DNA from 3 places in the Pseudomonas sp. RP-B7 genome. Region 2 is predicted to be linked to each of the others. Evidence: riboswitches for the same ligand, from Rfam matches in the RefSeq annotation. Region 2 holds a riboswitch; each other region holds the start of a gene.
The links. Region 2 has a riboswitch for cobalamin ahead of cobW (cobalamin biosynthesis protein CobW). Riboswitches for the same ligand answer to the same signal wherever they lie in the genome.
Positions count from the first base shown of each region.

Region 1: another riboswitch for cobalamin. It lies ahead of OPU96_RS20600 (ABC transporter substrate-binding protein); the one in region 2 lies ahead of cobW (cobalamin biosynthesis protein CobW).
Region 3: another riboswitch for cobalamin. It lies ahead of cobO (cob(I)yrinic acid a,c-diamide adenosyltransferase); the one in region 2 lies ahead of cobW (cobalamin biosynthesis protein CobW).

Region 1 covers NZ_JAPFHC010000024.1:83,133-88,519, reverse strand. The annotation lists gene ptrR (putrescine utilization regulator PtrR) at 1-734, opposite strand, end outside; gene OPU96_RS20610 (aldehyde dehydrogenase family protein) at 838-2,220, shown strand; gene OPU96_RS20605 (hypothetical protein) at 2,373-2,816, opposite strand; cobalamin riboswitch at 2,887-3,080, shown strand; gene OPU96_RS20600 (ABC transporter substrate-binding protein) at 3,198-4,208, shown strand; gene OPU96_RS20595 (FecCD family ABC transporter permease) at 4,205-5,209, shown strand; gene OPU96_RS20590 (ABC transporter ATP-binding protein) at 5,206-5,387, shown strand, end outside.
Region 2 covers NZ_JAPFHC010000001.1:544,734-550,120, reverse strand. The annotation lists gene cobM (precorrin-4 C(11)-methyltransferase) at 1-123, opposite strand, end outside; gene OPU96_RS02380 (cobalamin biosynthesis protein) at 194-586, opposite strand; gene OPU96_RS02375 (CbtA family protein) at 583-1,281, opposite strand; gene OPU96_RS02370 (CbtB domain-containing protein) at 1,293-1,481, opposite strand; cobalamin riboswitch at 1,579-1,779, opposite strand; cobalamin riboswitch at 2,480-2,679, shown strand; gene cobW (cobalamin biosynthesis protein CobW) at 2,773-3,834, shown strand; gene cobN (cobaltochelatase subunit CobN) at 3,838-5,387, shown strand, end outside.
Region 3 covers NZ_JAPFHC010000002.1:167,420-172,806, forward strand. The annotation lists gene cbiB (adenosylcobinamide-phosphate synthase CbiB) at 1-348, opposite strand, end outside; gene bluB (5,6-dimethylbenzimidazole synthase) at 345-995, opposite strand; gene OPU96_RS03575 (cobyrinic acid a,c-diamide synthase CobB) at 992-2,383, opposite strand; gene cobO (cob(I)yrinic acid a,c-diamide adenosyltransferase) at 2,380-2,991, opposite strand; cobalamin riboswitch at 3,072-3,306, opposite strand; gene OPU96_RS03585 (PQQ-dependent sugar dehydrogenase) at 3,406-4,719, shown strand; gene OPU96_RS03590 (C40 family peptidase) at 4,869-5,387, opposite strand, start outside.

The DNA of each region.
Region 1 (5,387 bases), on a different contig from region 2:
AACCCCGGCATGCTTTCCAACATGCTGCGCGGCATCAGCGCCAAGCCCGCACCGGCGCTGACGCAAGCCAACATGCCGTGATACGACTCGATCTCGAAAATCTTCCCCGGCACCGCACCGTCCTGGGAAAACCAACGTTCGAAATGATGCCGGTACGAGCAGTTCGAGCGGAACGTGTAGATATTCTCGCCATTCACATCCTGGCCCCGGGTGATGGGCGCGTGATGCAGCGGCGCGATCACCACCATTTCCTCCTCAAACACCGCCACGCCTTCCAGGGTCGCGTGCAACACCGGCCCATCGACAAACGCCGCCGCCAGGCGCCCCGATAGCACGCCTTCAATCATGGTGCCCGACGGTCCGGTGCTCAGGTCCAGCTCGACCTTGGTGTGTTTCTGGTTATACGCCGCGAGCAACGCCGGGATGCGCACCGCCGCCGTACTCTCCAGCGAGCCCAGGGCAAACGCACCCTGGGGCTCCTCCCCCGCCACCGTGGCGCGGGCCTCCTGCACCAGATCGAGAATGCGCCGCGCATAACCGAGGAAATTCCAGCCGGCCGGTGACAAGCGCAGGCGGCTTTTCTCGCGGATGAACAGTTCCACGCCCAGGTCCAGCTCCAGTTGCTTGATGCGGGTGGTCAGGTTCGACGGCACCCGATGAATCAACTGCGCGGCGGCGCTGATGCTGCCTTGCTCGGCAACGGCCTTGAAGATTTCCAGCTGCACCAGATCCAAGTCATTCTCCAATCGTGAATGTATTGCTCAATATTATTCAGTTTCCAGAAAAGAACCAGCCCCGTAACCTGAACTCAACTTATCCCTTGCGCAGGACGGTGCCATGAACGCAACTACCCACGCCCTCTCGATCAACCCGGCCAACGGTGAAACGGTCGGCAGCTACCCGTATGAAAGCGAGTCGCAGCTGAACGCCGCCCTCGACCGTGCCACCGCTGCCTTCCGCACCTGGCGCCACCAGCCGCTCAGCCAGCGCGCCGAACGGCTGCTGGCCCTGGCCGCCGCCCTGCGCGAACAAGCCGAAGAGATGGCGCAGATGATCACCCTGGAAATGGGCAAGCCCATCGCCCAGGCCCGCGCCGAAATCGAAAAATGCGCCCAGCTCAGTGACTGGTACGCCGCCCAGGGCCCGGCCATGCTCGCCCCGGAGCCGACCCTGGTGGACAACGGCAGCGCCCATATCGAATACCGCCCACTGGGCCCGATCCTCGCGGTGATGCCGTGGAACTTCCCGGTCTGGCAAGTGCTGCGCGGCGCCGTGCCGACAATGCTCGCCGGCAACACCTACGTGCTCAAGCACGCGCCGAACGTGATGGGCAGCGCCTACCTGATGCAGCAGGCATTCAAAAAAGCCGGCTTTGCTGAAGGCCTGTTCGAAGTGATCAACGTGACGACCGACGGCGTATCCAAAGCCATCGCCGACCCGCGCATCGCCGCCGTCACCCTCACCGGCAGCGTGCGCGCCGGTATGGCCATCGGCTCCCAGGCCGGTGCCGCGCTGAAAAAGTGTGTGCTGGAACTGGGCGGCTCCGACCCGTTCATCGTGCTCAACGACGCCGACCTTGACGCCGCGGTGCAAGCCGCCGTGATTGGACGCTTCCAGAACAGCGGGCAAGTCTGCGCCGCTGCCAAGCGTCTGATCATCGAAGCCGGCGTGGCCGAAGCCTTTACCGCCAAATTCCTCGCGGCCAGCCGTGCCCTGGTGATGGGCGACCCGACATCCGCCGCCACGTACATCGGCCCGATGGCCCGCTTCGACCTGCGCGACGAGCTGCACGGCCAGGTCCAGGCGACTCTTGAAGAAGGCGCGACCCTGCTACTGGGCGGCCATAAGGTCGCCGGTGCCGGCAACTACTATGAGCCGACCGTACTGGCAGGCGTCACCGACCAGATGACCTCGTTCAAACAGGAACTGTTCGGCCCGGTAGCCTCGATCATCACCGCCCGCGACGCCGACCACGCGGTAGCGCTGGCGAATGACAGCGAGTTCGGCCTGACCGCGAGCATCTTCACCACCGACGCGGCGAAGGCGCGGGATCTAGCCAACCGCCTGGAAACCGGCGGGATTTTCGTCAACGCCTTCAGCGTGTCCGACCCTCGGGTGGCGTTTGGCGGGATCAAGAAAAGCGGCTTTGGCCGTGAACTGTCACACTTCGGCGTGCGGGAATTCTGCAACGCGCAGACCGTGTGGCTGGACCGCAAATAACCCCCCGGCCGGGCTAACACCCTTGCCCCGCGCTGGGTGGCGAAGCCGCCCCAAATCCAGACAACCCGGTGTATCAGAAAGACCGAGGTGCCTGGGTTTGGGGCGGCTTCGCCACCCGGCGCGGGGCAAGCCCGCTCACTACAGACCGTTGGTCACTGGGTATTGATGAAGTGAAATTGCGCCCGGGCCTGTTCAACCGCGTGGCGCACTTTGTCCTGCTGCGCCTCACTGCCCGCGTAGTAGATATTCATCCCCTGCAAACCGAGGCCTTCGCAGGCGTTCTCAACAACCGCCACGTCGATTGAACTGCGCGCCCCAATGATCAAGAACCCACTGTCGCCCAGGCGCTGGGCGTTGAGCAGTTCTTGCCTGAGTTGGCCGGCATTCGCGCCGCCGCCCAGGACAGTCGCCAGCATGTCGCCGATCACACCATGGCTGGCGATCTTGACGCTGTGCAAACGCACCTTGTTGGCGCCGGCAGGCAGCGACATGACATGGGCAGTGGCGGCCTCGTCGAAAATCTGCGATTCGCTTTTACCCTGGGTCGCACAACCGGCGAGCAGGGTGATCAGGGCGAGGGCGACTAAACGTTTCACTGTATTTTCCTTGTATGGGGCGGTTCCGTGGCCGCGCATCATAAGAGACACGCGCCCTCACGTCCAAGATCGACTACCATACCGCGCCGGTTCCCCAACGGGACTAATAGGGAATCCGAAGCGCGGCCACCCGCGCCAATCGGAACTGCCCCCGCAACTGTAGGTGCTGAGCCTGCTCCCCACTGCCACTGGACGCTGTCCGGGAAGGCCGGAGCGTGGCGATGACGCATCAGTCAGGAGACCTGCCGGCCAAGCGTTATCACCAACCGGCGGGGTGTCCGGGAAGGGCATCCCTGGCCTGCCGGACCGGCAGCGTTCATGGCTGTATTTCCACTACCGTACCGCCCCAGCTCCCTGTACGGTCCCAACGGAGATTGCCCCATGCTGCCACGCATTACCGCCCTGCTCACCGGCCTGAGTGTTTGTGCCCTGGCCCACGCCGCGCCGACTGACTACCCGCTGACCCTGGAAAACTGCGGCAGCACCCTCACCTTCCAGCAAGCGCCGGCGCGCAGCGTGACCATCGGCCAGGCCGCCACCGAGATGCTTTATGCGTTGGGCGTGGGCGACAAAGTGGTCGGCACCTCACTGTGGTTCAACAGTGTGCTGCCGCAGTTCAAGGCACAGAACGAGCGCATCGAACGCCTGGCCGACAATGAGCCGAGCTTCGAAGCCGTGATCGCCAAGCGCCCGCAGTTGGTGGCCGCCGAGCTGGAATGGGTGGTCGGCGCACAAGGCGTGGTCGGCACCCGTGAGCAATTCCACGAACTGCAGATCCCCACCTACCTGCTGCCCTCCGACTGCGAAGGCAAGGACAACCTGGTGGGCGCCGACGGCACGCGGCTGGAGCCGTTCCGCATCGAGACCATCTACAAAAGCATCAGCCAACTGGCGGCGATCTTCGATGTGCAGGACCGCGGTCAACAGCTGAACGACGAACTCAAGGCGCGCCTGGCCAAGTCCGTCGCCACCGTGCGGAGCAAGGGCCTCAAGCAGGCCAGCGCACTGGTGTGGTTCTCCAGCGCCGAGCTGGCCAGCGACCCGTATGTCGCCGGGCACAAGGGCATTCCCGAATTCATGCTGCAAACCCTCGGCCTGCGCAACGTGGTGCAGTCCGATGAAGAATGGCCCGCCGTGGGCTGGGAAACCATCGCCAAGGCCAACCCGACCTTCCTCGTCATCGCCCGCATGGACCGCCGCCGCTACCCTGCCGACGACCATGAAAAGAAACTCGCCTTCCTGCGCAGCGACCCGGTCACCCGCAACATGGATGCGGTAAAAAACAACCGCATCATCATCCTCGACGCCCTGGCGTTGCAGGCCAGCATCCGCATGTTCGACGGCCTTGAGCAACTGGCCACGGCCATCGACGGCTACGACCTGCCGAAATGATTCGTGCCCTCCTCGCCCTGGCCCTACTCCTGGCCGCCGTGCTCGCCGGCGTGGCCATCGGCGAAACCGCCATCTCGCCGCAGGTCGTACTTCAGGTGCTGGCCAATAAACTGTGGGGCGCCGGCTACGTGCTCGACCCCATCGACGAAGGCGTAGTGTGGAACTACCGCCTGACCCGCGCGCTGGTCGCCGCCGCCTGCGGTGCCGGGCTGGCGACCTGCGGGGTGATCCTGCAATCGCTGCTGCGCAACCCGCTGGCCGACCCGTACCTGCTGGGCATCAGCGCCGGCGCCTCGACAGGTGCGGTGCTGGTGGCGCTGATCGGGGTGGGCGGCGGCTTGATTTCATTGTCGGCTGGCGCGTTTGTCGGCGCGATGGCGGCGTTTGCGCTGGTGATTTTATTGGCGCGGGCCAGCGGCTCGTCCAGCGGCACCGGGCAGATCATCCTCGCCGGCATTGCCGGTTCGCAGCTGTTCAACGCACTCACCGCATTCCTCATCACCAAATCCGCCAGCTCCGAACAGGCGCGCGGCATCATGTTCTGGCTGCTGGGCAACCTCAGCGGCGTGCGCTGGCCGTCGGTGTGGCTGGCGGTGCCGGTGGCGCTGGTGGGGTTGGCGGTGTGCCTGTGGCATCGCCGGGCGCTGGATGCGTTCACCTTTGGCACGGATTCGGCGGCGTCCCTGGGCATCCCGGTGCGCCGCGTGCAATTTGTGCTGGTGGGTTGCGCGGCGTTGGTGACGGCGGTGATGGTGTCGATTGTCGGCTCCATCGGCTTTGTCGGCTTGGTGATCCCCCATGCCGTGCGCCTGCTGCTCGGCACCGGGCATTCGCGCCTGCTGCCGGCCAGCGCGTTGGGGGGGGCGTTGTTCCTGATTGCCGCGGATGTGCTGTCGCGCACCTTGATCAAGGGCCAGGTGATCCCGGTGGGTGTGGTGACCGCGCTGGTAGGCGCGCCGGTGTTTGCGCTGATCCTGATCGGCCGGAGGAATGCGCGATGAGCGTGCTCAGTTGCCGTGGCCTGGGCTTCAGGGTGCGCGAAGCCGAGTTGCTGCGCGACATTCACCTGGAAGTGGAGCTGGGCGAGACCCTCGGTATCGTCGGGCCGAACGGTTCCGGCAAATCCACCCTGCTCAAGCTGCTCGCCGGGTTGCGTACCCCGGCGTGTGGCGACGTGCT
Region 2 (5,387 bases):
AACCGCCGCTGGCACCAGGGAGCCGGCGTAGATGATCACCGGGCAACTGCGGATCAGCCGCTGGCCTTTTACGGTGATCAATTCCGGGTCGCCGGGGCCTGCGCCGATGAAGTAGACGGTCATGGGGAATTCCTGTTGAAAAGCGGGCGAGCATGAAGATTGCTCATGATCGGGAAGGGCGATTATCGGGATTTTAGTCGGCGCAAGCCAACGCAAAGGTGGCCTGGGAGGTTTTTTTGCGGGTGATCAGCAGGCGCGCAGGGGCGCCAGTGAGGTGCTCGGCCAGTGCCAGGGCGGCGCTTTCGGCGATGCCGTAACAGCCGGTATGGGCGAAAGCGACAGCGGATCTGTGGCTCAGGCGGTCGGCATAAACCCCTAGCCCGGCCGCGCTGAAGCAGTGCAGTGGCAGGTTCAACAGCGCGGCCAGGGCGAGTAATCCGGGTTCATCACGTTTGCGATCAATACTCGCCAAGGCCGTAACGTGCCGGCGCTCGATACCACCCTCGGCGAGGGCGGCGTCGAACAGGCTCAGCAGGGTGTGAACATCACAACCCCGCTGGCAGCCCAGGCCGACCACCAGGGTCATGCCGAGTATTGATCGTCACGGTTGCGGCGGAACAGCCAGGCGCTGATCAGGCCCAGAGCCAGCCAGAACGCCACGTTGGTCAACTGCGATGCGATCTTGAACTGCGCTTCCAGCGCTTCTGGTGCCAGCATCGAATGCACTTCCGGTTGCGGTGCGCCAATCACGTGGGGAACCACCAGGATTGCCGCCCCCAGTGCTTTGAGCAGCCAGTTGCGACCGAATACGATCAGCGCGATACCGGCGGCGGTGGACGCTGCGGTACCGATCCACCACGTCTGGCGCAGTGCGAGGTCGGCGGCAGCCGTGCCCGGTAGCTCAGGCGGCAACCCCAGGGTCGGTGCCAGTACGAAGGTCGCGTAACCAGCCAGCCCCCACAGCAGCCCTTGGGCGGTGCGGGTTGGCGCGCGCAGGGTGTACAGGCCGGCGAGCATCAGTGCGAAACCGACCGCCACTACCAGGTTGCCACCTGTGGTAGAGAGCACGCGCTGCCAGCCGTCTTCCGGCTCCCAGGCTTCGGCGTCGTGGGTATGGGCAGCGGTGCCGGCGGTATGCTCGTGCATCACCTCGGCAGGGGCTTTTTCAAAGGTTTCCGCCTGCAAAATCAGCGGGGCGACCCAGAAACTTTGCAGCAGGGTCAGCAGCAGGGCGGCCAAAAGTCCGGTGAACCCTGCGGTTTGCGCAATACGCTTGATCATGTCGGCAGGTCTCAATGGCACGGGAACGCGGCGCTGTGGCGGGTATCGTGGGCAGCGTTGTGCACCGCCTCGATATGCGAGAAACCGGCGAAATACACCAGGCACGCGCCGAGGATCGACGCACCGATGGCGGCGGTCAGGCGTTGGCTCAGGGTAGAGGTGCGGCTGGCGGAGTGCGAGGTGCTGCTGATGATCGACATGGCGCGTCCCTTTCAGGTGTCTGGGTGAAACGAGCGCATGAAAACCCCGCGAGCCAGGCACGCAGGGTTCTGAACAGCGCCCGCCCACCGCGGGTTTGTTATCTGATTTTTTCGGGCCGGTCTCCGGGCTTGCGAGGGGCTCAATGCCTGAAAACGTCGCCTTCCCATGCCTTGGGCACAGTGGATATGACGTTTCGCTCGCTTACCGTTGCGGGGGCAGCACCGGACTGTCATGCGTACATGAGTCACCGGTTTCCCGTTTCACCCTTTGCAGGGCACCCGAAACAAGATGTGTAGGAGAGCATGGGGGTGGGAGGGGAGTCAATTGGGATGTGGTTTTTGGTGGTGGTGGTGGTGGTGTACATATCCGTTTCTTCGGTAACGGCCGCTTATGGTTCCGCTCTTACAGCGGGTCACTTTGGAAAAGCCCCAAAGTAACCAAAGGGCTCTTGCCCCAACACTCGGCACCTCGCCTAGGCTCGGTGTGCCCTCACTCCGGCTTGAATCCGTGGGCCGCCGTCATGGGCCATCCCTGGCCCAGGACGGCTAACCCGGCGTCCTGCCGGGTTGCCCACGGATTCAAGCCTGCGTTCGGCCAGCGTGTTTAACGGGGCAAGTGAGATCAAAAGCCAGAGCGCGGCGGCCTTAGAGCCGACCGGTATTTTTTATGGTGTTCACCCTCGACTGTGGGATCTGGCTAGCCTGCGATGCAGGCGACTCGGTACATCAGACGCACCCAGTTGATGCCATCGCAGGCAAGCCAGCTCCCACAGGGGAACCCGCCCGCTTTCTCGATCAGGCCGGCTGTCAGGCCGCCCAAATCCATGTCGGATTAAGGGCGCACCGAGCCTGGGTGAGGTGCCGAGTGTTGGGGCAAGAGCCCTTTGGTTACTTTTGGGCTCTTTCCTAAAGTGAGCTGCCGTAAGGAGTCGCCGTTACCTAAATAACGGATATGTACACGAACCCAACCCCATCATTGACCATCCCCCAAGCACTGCGTAGCCTTGCACCCTCGAGGTTCTTCGGCCCAGGCCGAAGCTAAGAAGGGAACGCGGTCCAAGCCGCGGCTGCCCCCGCAACTGTAAAGGGTCCAGTTGACTGCCACGCCACTGCCGACAAGGCGGGAAGGCGCAGCCAGCGCCGGTCGCAAGACCTGCAAGCCCCAAGCCAGGAGACCTGCCTCGCAATCGATTTTTCAATTCAACCGGGCGGGGTGATCCGGTGACGAAATCCGCTGCTGCGCACTGTCGCAGGGCCTATCGTCCCGTATGCCCGCCCCCAAGGGCATCCGATGAAAACACTGGCCAAACTCCCCGTCACCATCGTTACCGGCTTTCTTGGCTCGGGCAAAACCACCTTGCTGCGCCATATGCTCGACAACGCCCAGGGCCGTCGCATCGCCGTGATCGTCAACGAATTCGGCGAGTTGGGCATTGACGGTGAAATCCTCAAGCAGTGCTCCATCGGTTGCACCGAAGAAGAAGCCAACGGCCGTGTCTACGAGCTGGCCAACGGCTGCCTGTGCTGCACCGTGCAGGAAGAGTTCTTCCCGGTGATGCGCGAGCTGGTTGCCCGGCGCGGCGACCTCGACCATATCCTCATTGAAACCTCCGGCCTGGCTCTGCCAAAACCCCTGGTACAAGCCTTCCAATGGCCGGAAATCCGTAGCGCCTGCACGGTTGACGCGGTGATCACCGTGGTCGATAGCCCAGCCGTGGCCGCCGGCACCTTCGCCGCATTCCCGGACCAAGTCGACGCCCAGCGCAAACTCGACCCGAACCTGGACCACGAATCGCCGCTGCACGAGTTGTTCGCCGACCAACTGGCCAGCGCCGACTTGGTGATCCTCAACAAATCCGACCTGATCAGCCCGGAAGACCTGGCCCGTGTGCGCCTGGAAGTCGCCGAAGAACTGCCGCCAGCCGTGAAGATCATCGAAGCCAGCAGCGGCCGTCTGCCGCTGGACGTGCTGATTGGCCTGGGCGCCGGCGCCGAAGAGCATATCGACGCTCGCCACAGCCATCACGATCATCACCACGAAGGTGAAGACGACCACGACCACGACGCCTTCGACTCGATTTCCATCGACCTGCCGCAAGCCGACGAGGCGCTTTTGCTCGACGCCCTGACCCAGTTGGTGGTGCAACACGGCATCCTGCGCGTCAAAGGCTTCGCCGCGATCCCGAACAAGCCGATGCGCCTGCTGATCCAGGGCGTAGGCACGCGTTTCGATAAGCACTTCGATCGCGCCTGGGCTGCCGACGAAGCACGCATCACACGTCTGGTACTGATCGGTCAGGACCTCGATGCGGCGGGTCTCGAAGCGCAACTGCGCGCTGCGCTCAGCGTTTAACCCATGCACCTGCTCAGGACCCAGCCCGGTGGTTTCGTCTCGGACGACAATATTGCCGACCTTGGCCAAACCCCCGCTGAACTGGTGATCCTGTGCAGCGGCGACTCCAGCCTGGCGCTGCTGGCCGAAGCGGCCCAGCAGTTGCCCGACGATTACCCGAGCCTGCGCCTGGCCAACCCCATGCAGGTGCAGAACCACGCCTCGGTCGACCTGTATGTCGACGAGGTGTTGCGCCACGCCAAGGTCATCCTGATCTCGCTGCATGGTGGCATCGGCTATTGGCGTTACGGTATCGAGCGTCTGGTGGAGCTGGCCGAACGCGGTGTACAACTGATCCTGGTGCCGGGCGACGATCGCCCCGACCCGGAACTCAGCGGTTTGAGCACCGTTGGCGCACAAGAACGTGATCGCCTGTGGCACTTCCTGCGCCAGGGTGGCTTGGGCAATGCGCTGGATTTCTATCGCTGCCTGGCCAGCGCTTACCTGGGGCGCGACTATGCCTGGGCCGAGCCGCAAACCCTGCCGCGCACGGCGATTTATCACCCGCACAAAGCCAACCCCCGTTTGAATGACTGGCAGGTGGATTGGCAGGCCGAGTTTCCGGTGGCCGCGGTGCTGTTCTACCGCTCTCACTTGCAGGCTGCCAATACCGGTTTTATCGATGTGTTTTGCCAACGCTTGCAGGCTGCGGGCCTGAACCCGTTGCCGATAGCGGTGGCCAGTTTGAAAGAGCCCGGCTGCCTGACGGTTGTCGAGGACCTGCTCGATGAGGTCGGCGCGGGGCTGATCCTGAACACCACCGGGTTTGCCCAATCCAGTCCGGAAGCGCCGCATTTGCGCCCGTTTCGCCGCAATATCCCGGTGATCCAGGCGATTTGCGCCCAAGACAACGAGCCGGGCTGGCAGGCCAGTGAACAGGGCCTGGGCCCGCGCGACTTGGCGATGCACATTGCCTTGCCGGAGCTGGACGGGCGCATCATCAGCCGGCCGATCAGCTTCAAGGATCTGGCCTGGCGCAGTGAGCGCAGCCAGTCGGATGTGGTGTGTTACCGCGCCGCGCCCGAGCGCATGGATTTTGTTGCCGAACTGGCGCGCCGTTGGGTCGAATTGGCACGGGTACCGAATGCGCAGAAACGCATCGCGCTGATCCTCGCCAACTACCCGACCCGCGACGGCCGTATCGGCAACGGCGTGGGCCTGGACACACCGGCGGCGGCGCTGAACATCCTGCGTGCCCTGCAAGCCGAAGGGTATCCGCTGCCCGCCGAATTGCCCCCGAGTGGAACGGCCCTGATCCATGACCTGCTCGGTGGCGTCACCAACGACCTCGACAGTATTGATCTGCGTCCCTGTCACCAAAGCCTGGGCCTGGACGACTATGAGGTGATGTTCAAACGCCTGCCCGAAGCCAATCGCCAGGCGGTTATTGAGCGTTGGGGCGCGCCCCATAACGATCCGATGTTCCGCGACGGCCGCATGATGATCGCCGGCCTGCGCCTGGGCCTGACTTTCGTCGGCATCCAGCCTGCGCGGGGTTATCAGGTGGACGCCAG
Region 3 (5,387 bases), on a different contig from region 2:
CACACGTTTTCGCGCTTCGTCCAGGTCATCACTGCGCAGCGCCTGGGCGACCGGGATCACGTGCTCGCCAAGGCTGCGCATGCCGAGGGCGCAGTACAACGCCAGGATCTCCAAGATCCAGCCGATATACGGCGCCCACGACAAAGCCGTGGCCAGCAGGGTCAACGGCACCACGGCGATAAACCACGCGGTCACGCCATGGCTGCGCCAGCCCCGGCCACCGCTGTTGAAGCGTTGCTCGATGCGCCCGGCGAAATTGCCGAACGCCACCAGCGGATGCCAGCGCCTGGGTTCGCCCAGCAGCGCATCCAGCGCGACTGCGGCGACACACAGCAAGGCCACACTCATTGACTCACTCCCCAAGAATTTTCGTACAGCATGTCACTCAGCGGCCGCGGCTCGGTCCAGCCTTCGAGTTGCAACATCGGCGCCGGGTAGAACGCAGCGACCGGGCCCAGGCACAGCACGGCCAGGGGTTTGGCGCCGGGCGGCAGGCCCAGCAGGTCGGCCAGGGCCTGGGGCTCGAACAGCGAGACCCAGCCCATGCCCAGGCCTTCGACGCGGGCAGCCAGCCACAGGTTCTGGATGGCACAGGACAGCGAGGCCATGTCCATTTCCGGCAAGGTGCGACGACCGAAGATGTGGCGCTCGCGGTCGTCCATCAGCGCTGCTACCAATACCTCGGCGCAATCGTGGATGCCTTCGACCTTGAGCTTCATGAATTCGTCGGAGCGCTCGCCCAGGGCTTCGGCGGTGCGGATGCGTTCTTCTTCCACCAGTTGCTGGATTTGCCCACGCAGTTGGCGGTCGCTGATACGGATGAAGCGCCAGGGTTGCATCAGGCCGACGCTGGGCGCCTGGTGTGCGGCCTGGAGCAGGCGCTGCAGCAGTTCAGGCGCGACGGTGCCGCCGCTGAAGTGGCGCATGTCGCGGCGTTCGGCGATGGCGCGGTAGACGGCCTGGCGGTCGGCCTCTGGGAAGGCGTTGTCGGTCATGGCCTCTTCGCGGGCAAGCCCGCTCCCACATTGGATTGGGTTTCGACGCGATCCCCTGTGGGAGCTGGCTTGCCTGCGATAGCGCCCTCCCGGTCTGGCGCAAACAGTGCCGCCACCGCCGCCGGATTCGACGGAAAGTAAAAGTGCACGTAGGAAGCCGTCATCCGCCCCTGTCGGAAAACCGCCTCGGCACCACGCCCACCGTTGGGGCTCACGCCACGGGCAATCGGCGTGCAGTCGGTGCTGGTCAGGGAGTGGTGATAGGTGTGACCGCGCAATGTGCCTTCCGGCAGTTCGACATTTTGCAGGGCCAGGGCGGCCAGTTTCTTTTGCATCACGGCATCGCCCTGCAGCAGACCGAGCAACTCGGCGCGCTGGCCGTCGACATCGGTGAGCGAGTCCAGCAGGTACAACATGCCGCCGCACTCGGCGAGCAGTGGTTTGCCAGCAGCGTGATGGGCACGGATCGCATCGAGCATCGCGGTGTTTTCCGACAGCGCCTGGTGATGCAATTCCGGGTAACCACCCGGCAGATACAGGCTGTCGGCGTCAGGCAATTGGCGGTCATGGATCGGCGAGAAGAAGTGCAACTCGGCGCCCATCGCCCGCAACAGATCGAGGCTGGCGCCGTAGGTGAAGGCGAAGGCTTCGTCGCGAGCCACGGCAATGCGTACGCCGTTGAGCAACGGCTCGGCCTCAATGATCTGCGGCGCAGCGAACGTCACCGGCGGCGGCAATGCGACTTCGCAACTGCTGCCCAGGGCTTGGGCGGCGGCATCGAGGCGCAGGTCGAGGTCATTCAGTTCGCTGGCTTGTACCAGGCCCAGGTGGCGGCTGGGCAATTCGATCCCGGTCTCGCGGGACAGCGCCCCGTACCAGCGCAGGCCTTCGGTCAGACTGCCTTCGAGCAATTGTGCGTGGCGCAGCGTGCCCACGCGGTTGGCCAGCACGCCGGCGAACGGCAGGTCCGGCTGATAACGCGCCAGGCCCAGCGCGAGGGCGCCGAAGGTCTGGGCCATGGCGGTGCCGTCGATCACACCGAGCACCGGCACGCCAAAGTGGCGCGCCAGGTCAGCGCTGGACGGCGTGCCGTCGAACAGGCCCATCACGCCTTCAATGAGGATCAGGTCTGCCTCGCCGGCGGCTTCCCACAACAGGCGACGACTTTCCTGCTCTCCCACCATCCACATGTCCAATTGATACACCGGCGCACCACTGGCGCGCTCGTGGATCATCGGGTCGAGAAAGTCCGGCCCGCATTTGAACACGCGCACCTTGCGCCCCAGGTTGCGGTGCAAACGGGCGAGCGCGGCGGTGACGGTGGTTTTGCCCTGGCCGGACGCCGGTGCGGCGATCAAGACGGCCGGGCAATGACGGGGCTGATTCAAAGTTCGACGCCCTTCTGTGCCTTGATACCGGCCTGGAACGCGTGCTTGAGCATGCCCATTTCGGTGACGGTGTCGCCCATTTCGATCAGCTCGGGCTTGGCGCCACGGCCGGTGACCACTACGTGTTGCATCGGCGGACGGGCTTGCAGGTCGCTGAGTACTTGGTCCAGATCGAGGTAGCCGTGTTTGAGGGCGATGTTCAGTTCGTCAAGGACGACAAGGCCGATGGTGGGATCTTGCAGCAGCTCGCGGGACACCGCCCAGGCGGCTTCGGCGGCGGCGATGTCACGTTGGCGGTCCTGGGTTTCCCAGGTGAAGCCTTCGCCCATGACGTGAAAACGCACTTGCTCAGGGAAGCGGCGGAAGAACAGCTCTTCGCCCGTGCTGTTGCGCCCCTTGATGAACTGCACCACACCGCACTGCATGCCGTGGCCCATGGCCCGAGCCAGCATGCCGAACGCAGAGCTGCTCTTGCCTTTGCCGTTGCCGGTGAGCACCAGCAGCAAACCGCATTCGTTGGGCGAGTTGGCGATGCGCTCGTCGATCACGGCTTTTTTGCGCAGCATGCGCGCCAGGTGGCGTTCGTCGCGTTCAGGGGAATCGGTCATGGCAGCTCTCCGTTGGGGCTGGACAAAAAACGGCGGGCAGGAAAAAGACAAAACAGACAGCCAAGCATCGCCCACCGTGATGCTGTTGGATGTTTCAGGCCGGTCTCCGGGCTCATGAGTGGCGATCGCCGACGCTGCGCCTTCCCATATCGCGGGGCGATACAGTGGCAGAAAGCAGGGTCTTGACTCATTTACCGTTGCGGGGGCAGCGCCGGGATCGCGGCAGCACTGTGTACAAGTGCGCTCACTCACCGGCTTCCCTGTTTCACTCGGTCGACCCGTGGGTCACAGAGCACCTGGAACAAGTCGCGAAGGGTAGAGGGTTGGGGGTGGAGCGTCAATTAAAGCCGGCTTCGCACTTGAACCATCGGACCGCTGCATGCCTCTACCCTTGCAGGTACCCAGGAGAAAAACATGCACAAGACCCGACTTGCCCTACTGATCATGTTCGCAGGCGCCCTCGCCGCCTGCGGTGAAAGTTCGACCTTGCAAGTGTCTGACGGAACCGGGCCTTCCCCCAAGCTACCGGAGCCGAACAAGACCCTGATCCCCACGGTAAACATCGCGCCAGCCATCGGCTGGCCTGCGGGTGCGAAGCCAACTCCCGCCGCGGGCACCCAGGTGGCGGCGTTTGCCGAGGGCCTGGACCACCCGCGCTGGCTGTATGTGCTGCCCAATGGCGACGTACTGGTGGCAGAAACCAATGCGCCGCCCAAACCCGATGACTCAAAGGGCATTCGTGGCTGGGTGATGGAAAAGGTCATGGGCCGAGCCGGTGCAGGTGTGCCTAGCCCGAACCGCATCACGTTGCTGCGCGATGCCGACCACGATGGCATCGCCGAGACCCGGACAGTATTTCTTGAAAACCTCAATTCGCCCTTCGGCATGACCCTGGTGGGCAATGATCTGTATGTGGCGGACTCGGACAAGCTGCTGCGCTTCCCCTACCAACCGGGAGCAACCGCGATCAAGGCAGCCGGTACCAAGGTGGTCGACCTACCCGGCGGCAGCATCAACCACCACTGGACCAAGAACGTGGTGGCGAGCAAAGACGGCCGCAAGCTGTATGTAAGCGTAGGCTCCAACAGCAACGTTGGTGAAAACGGCCTGCAGGCAGAAGAAGGCCGGGCGGCGATCTGGGAAGTAGACCGCGCCAGCGGCCAGCACCGCATTTTCGCCTCGGGCCTGCGCAACCCTAACGGCATGGCCTGGGAACCACAAAGCGGCAAGCTGTGGACGGCGGTGAACGAGCGCGATGAAATCGGTAGCGACCTGGTGCCGGACTACATCACCTCGGTTCAGGATGGCGCCTTCTATGGCTGGCCGTTCAGCTACTACGGACAGCATGTGGATGCGCGAGTCAATCCGCAAAACCTCGACCTGGTGGCCAAGGCGATTGCACCATACTACGCCGTAGGCCCGCATACCGCCTCGCTGGGACTGACGTTTGCCGAGAACAGCAAATTGCCCGCCCCCTTCACGAATGGCGCATTCATCGGCCAGCATGGTTCGTGGAATCGCAAGCCCCACAGTGGCTACAAGGTGATCTTCGTACCGTTCGAGGCTGGCCAGCCCAAGGGACAGCCGGTGGATGTGCTGACCGGGTTCCTCGACAAAGATGAGAAAGCCATGGGCCGGCCGGTGGGCGTGGTGATTGATCAGCAGGGGGATTTGCTGGTGGCAGATGATGTGGGAAATAAGGTGTGGCGGGTGTCGGCGGCTAAGTAGACAGGCTTCAGACCACCACAAAACCCATGTGGGAGCGGGCTTGCTCGCGAAGGCGGTGTGTCAGTCACAGATGTGTGGTCTGATCCGGCGCCTTCGCGAGCAAGCCCGCTCCCACACAAGCCCGCTCCCACATTCAGATCTCTGTCAGCTCAGGGATTACGTGCCAGATTCCCTGGCAACACGCGCTTGGCGCTCAGGTAAGCATTCTGCCAATACGCCTTGGACAAGGTGTCCAGCTTCACCGTGCCGCCGGTTTGCGGCGCGTGCACGAAGCGGCCCTCGCCCACATAGATGCCGGCATGGCTGACCTGTGAGCCGCCGCCGGTGGCAAAGAACAGCAGATCACCGGTTTGCAGGTTCTCTTCACTCACATCCTGGGCGCGCATCACGATCAGTTCGCGGGTGGTGCGTGGCAGGGAGATGCCGGCCGCATCGCGGTAGACAAAACCGATCAGGCCGCTGCAATCAAAGCCTGAGTCCGGCGTGTTGCCGCCCCAGCGATAAGGCGTACCGACCAGGCCGAGCGCGCGAAAGAGCACGTCTTCGGCGACAGGCGAGAAATTCTGGGTGGAATAGTTGAACACCGGCTTGGGCTTCACCGCTACGGGAGCGGGCGGTGGACGGCTGGCGCAGGCGCTGAGGAGCGCGGCGCAAACAATAAGAATCAG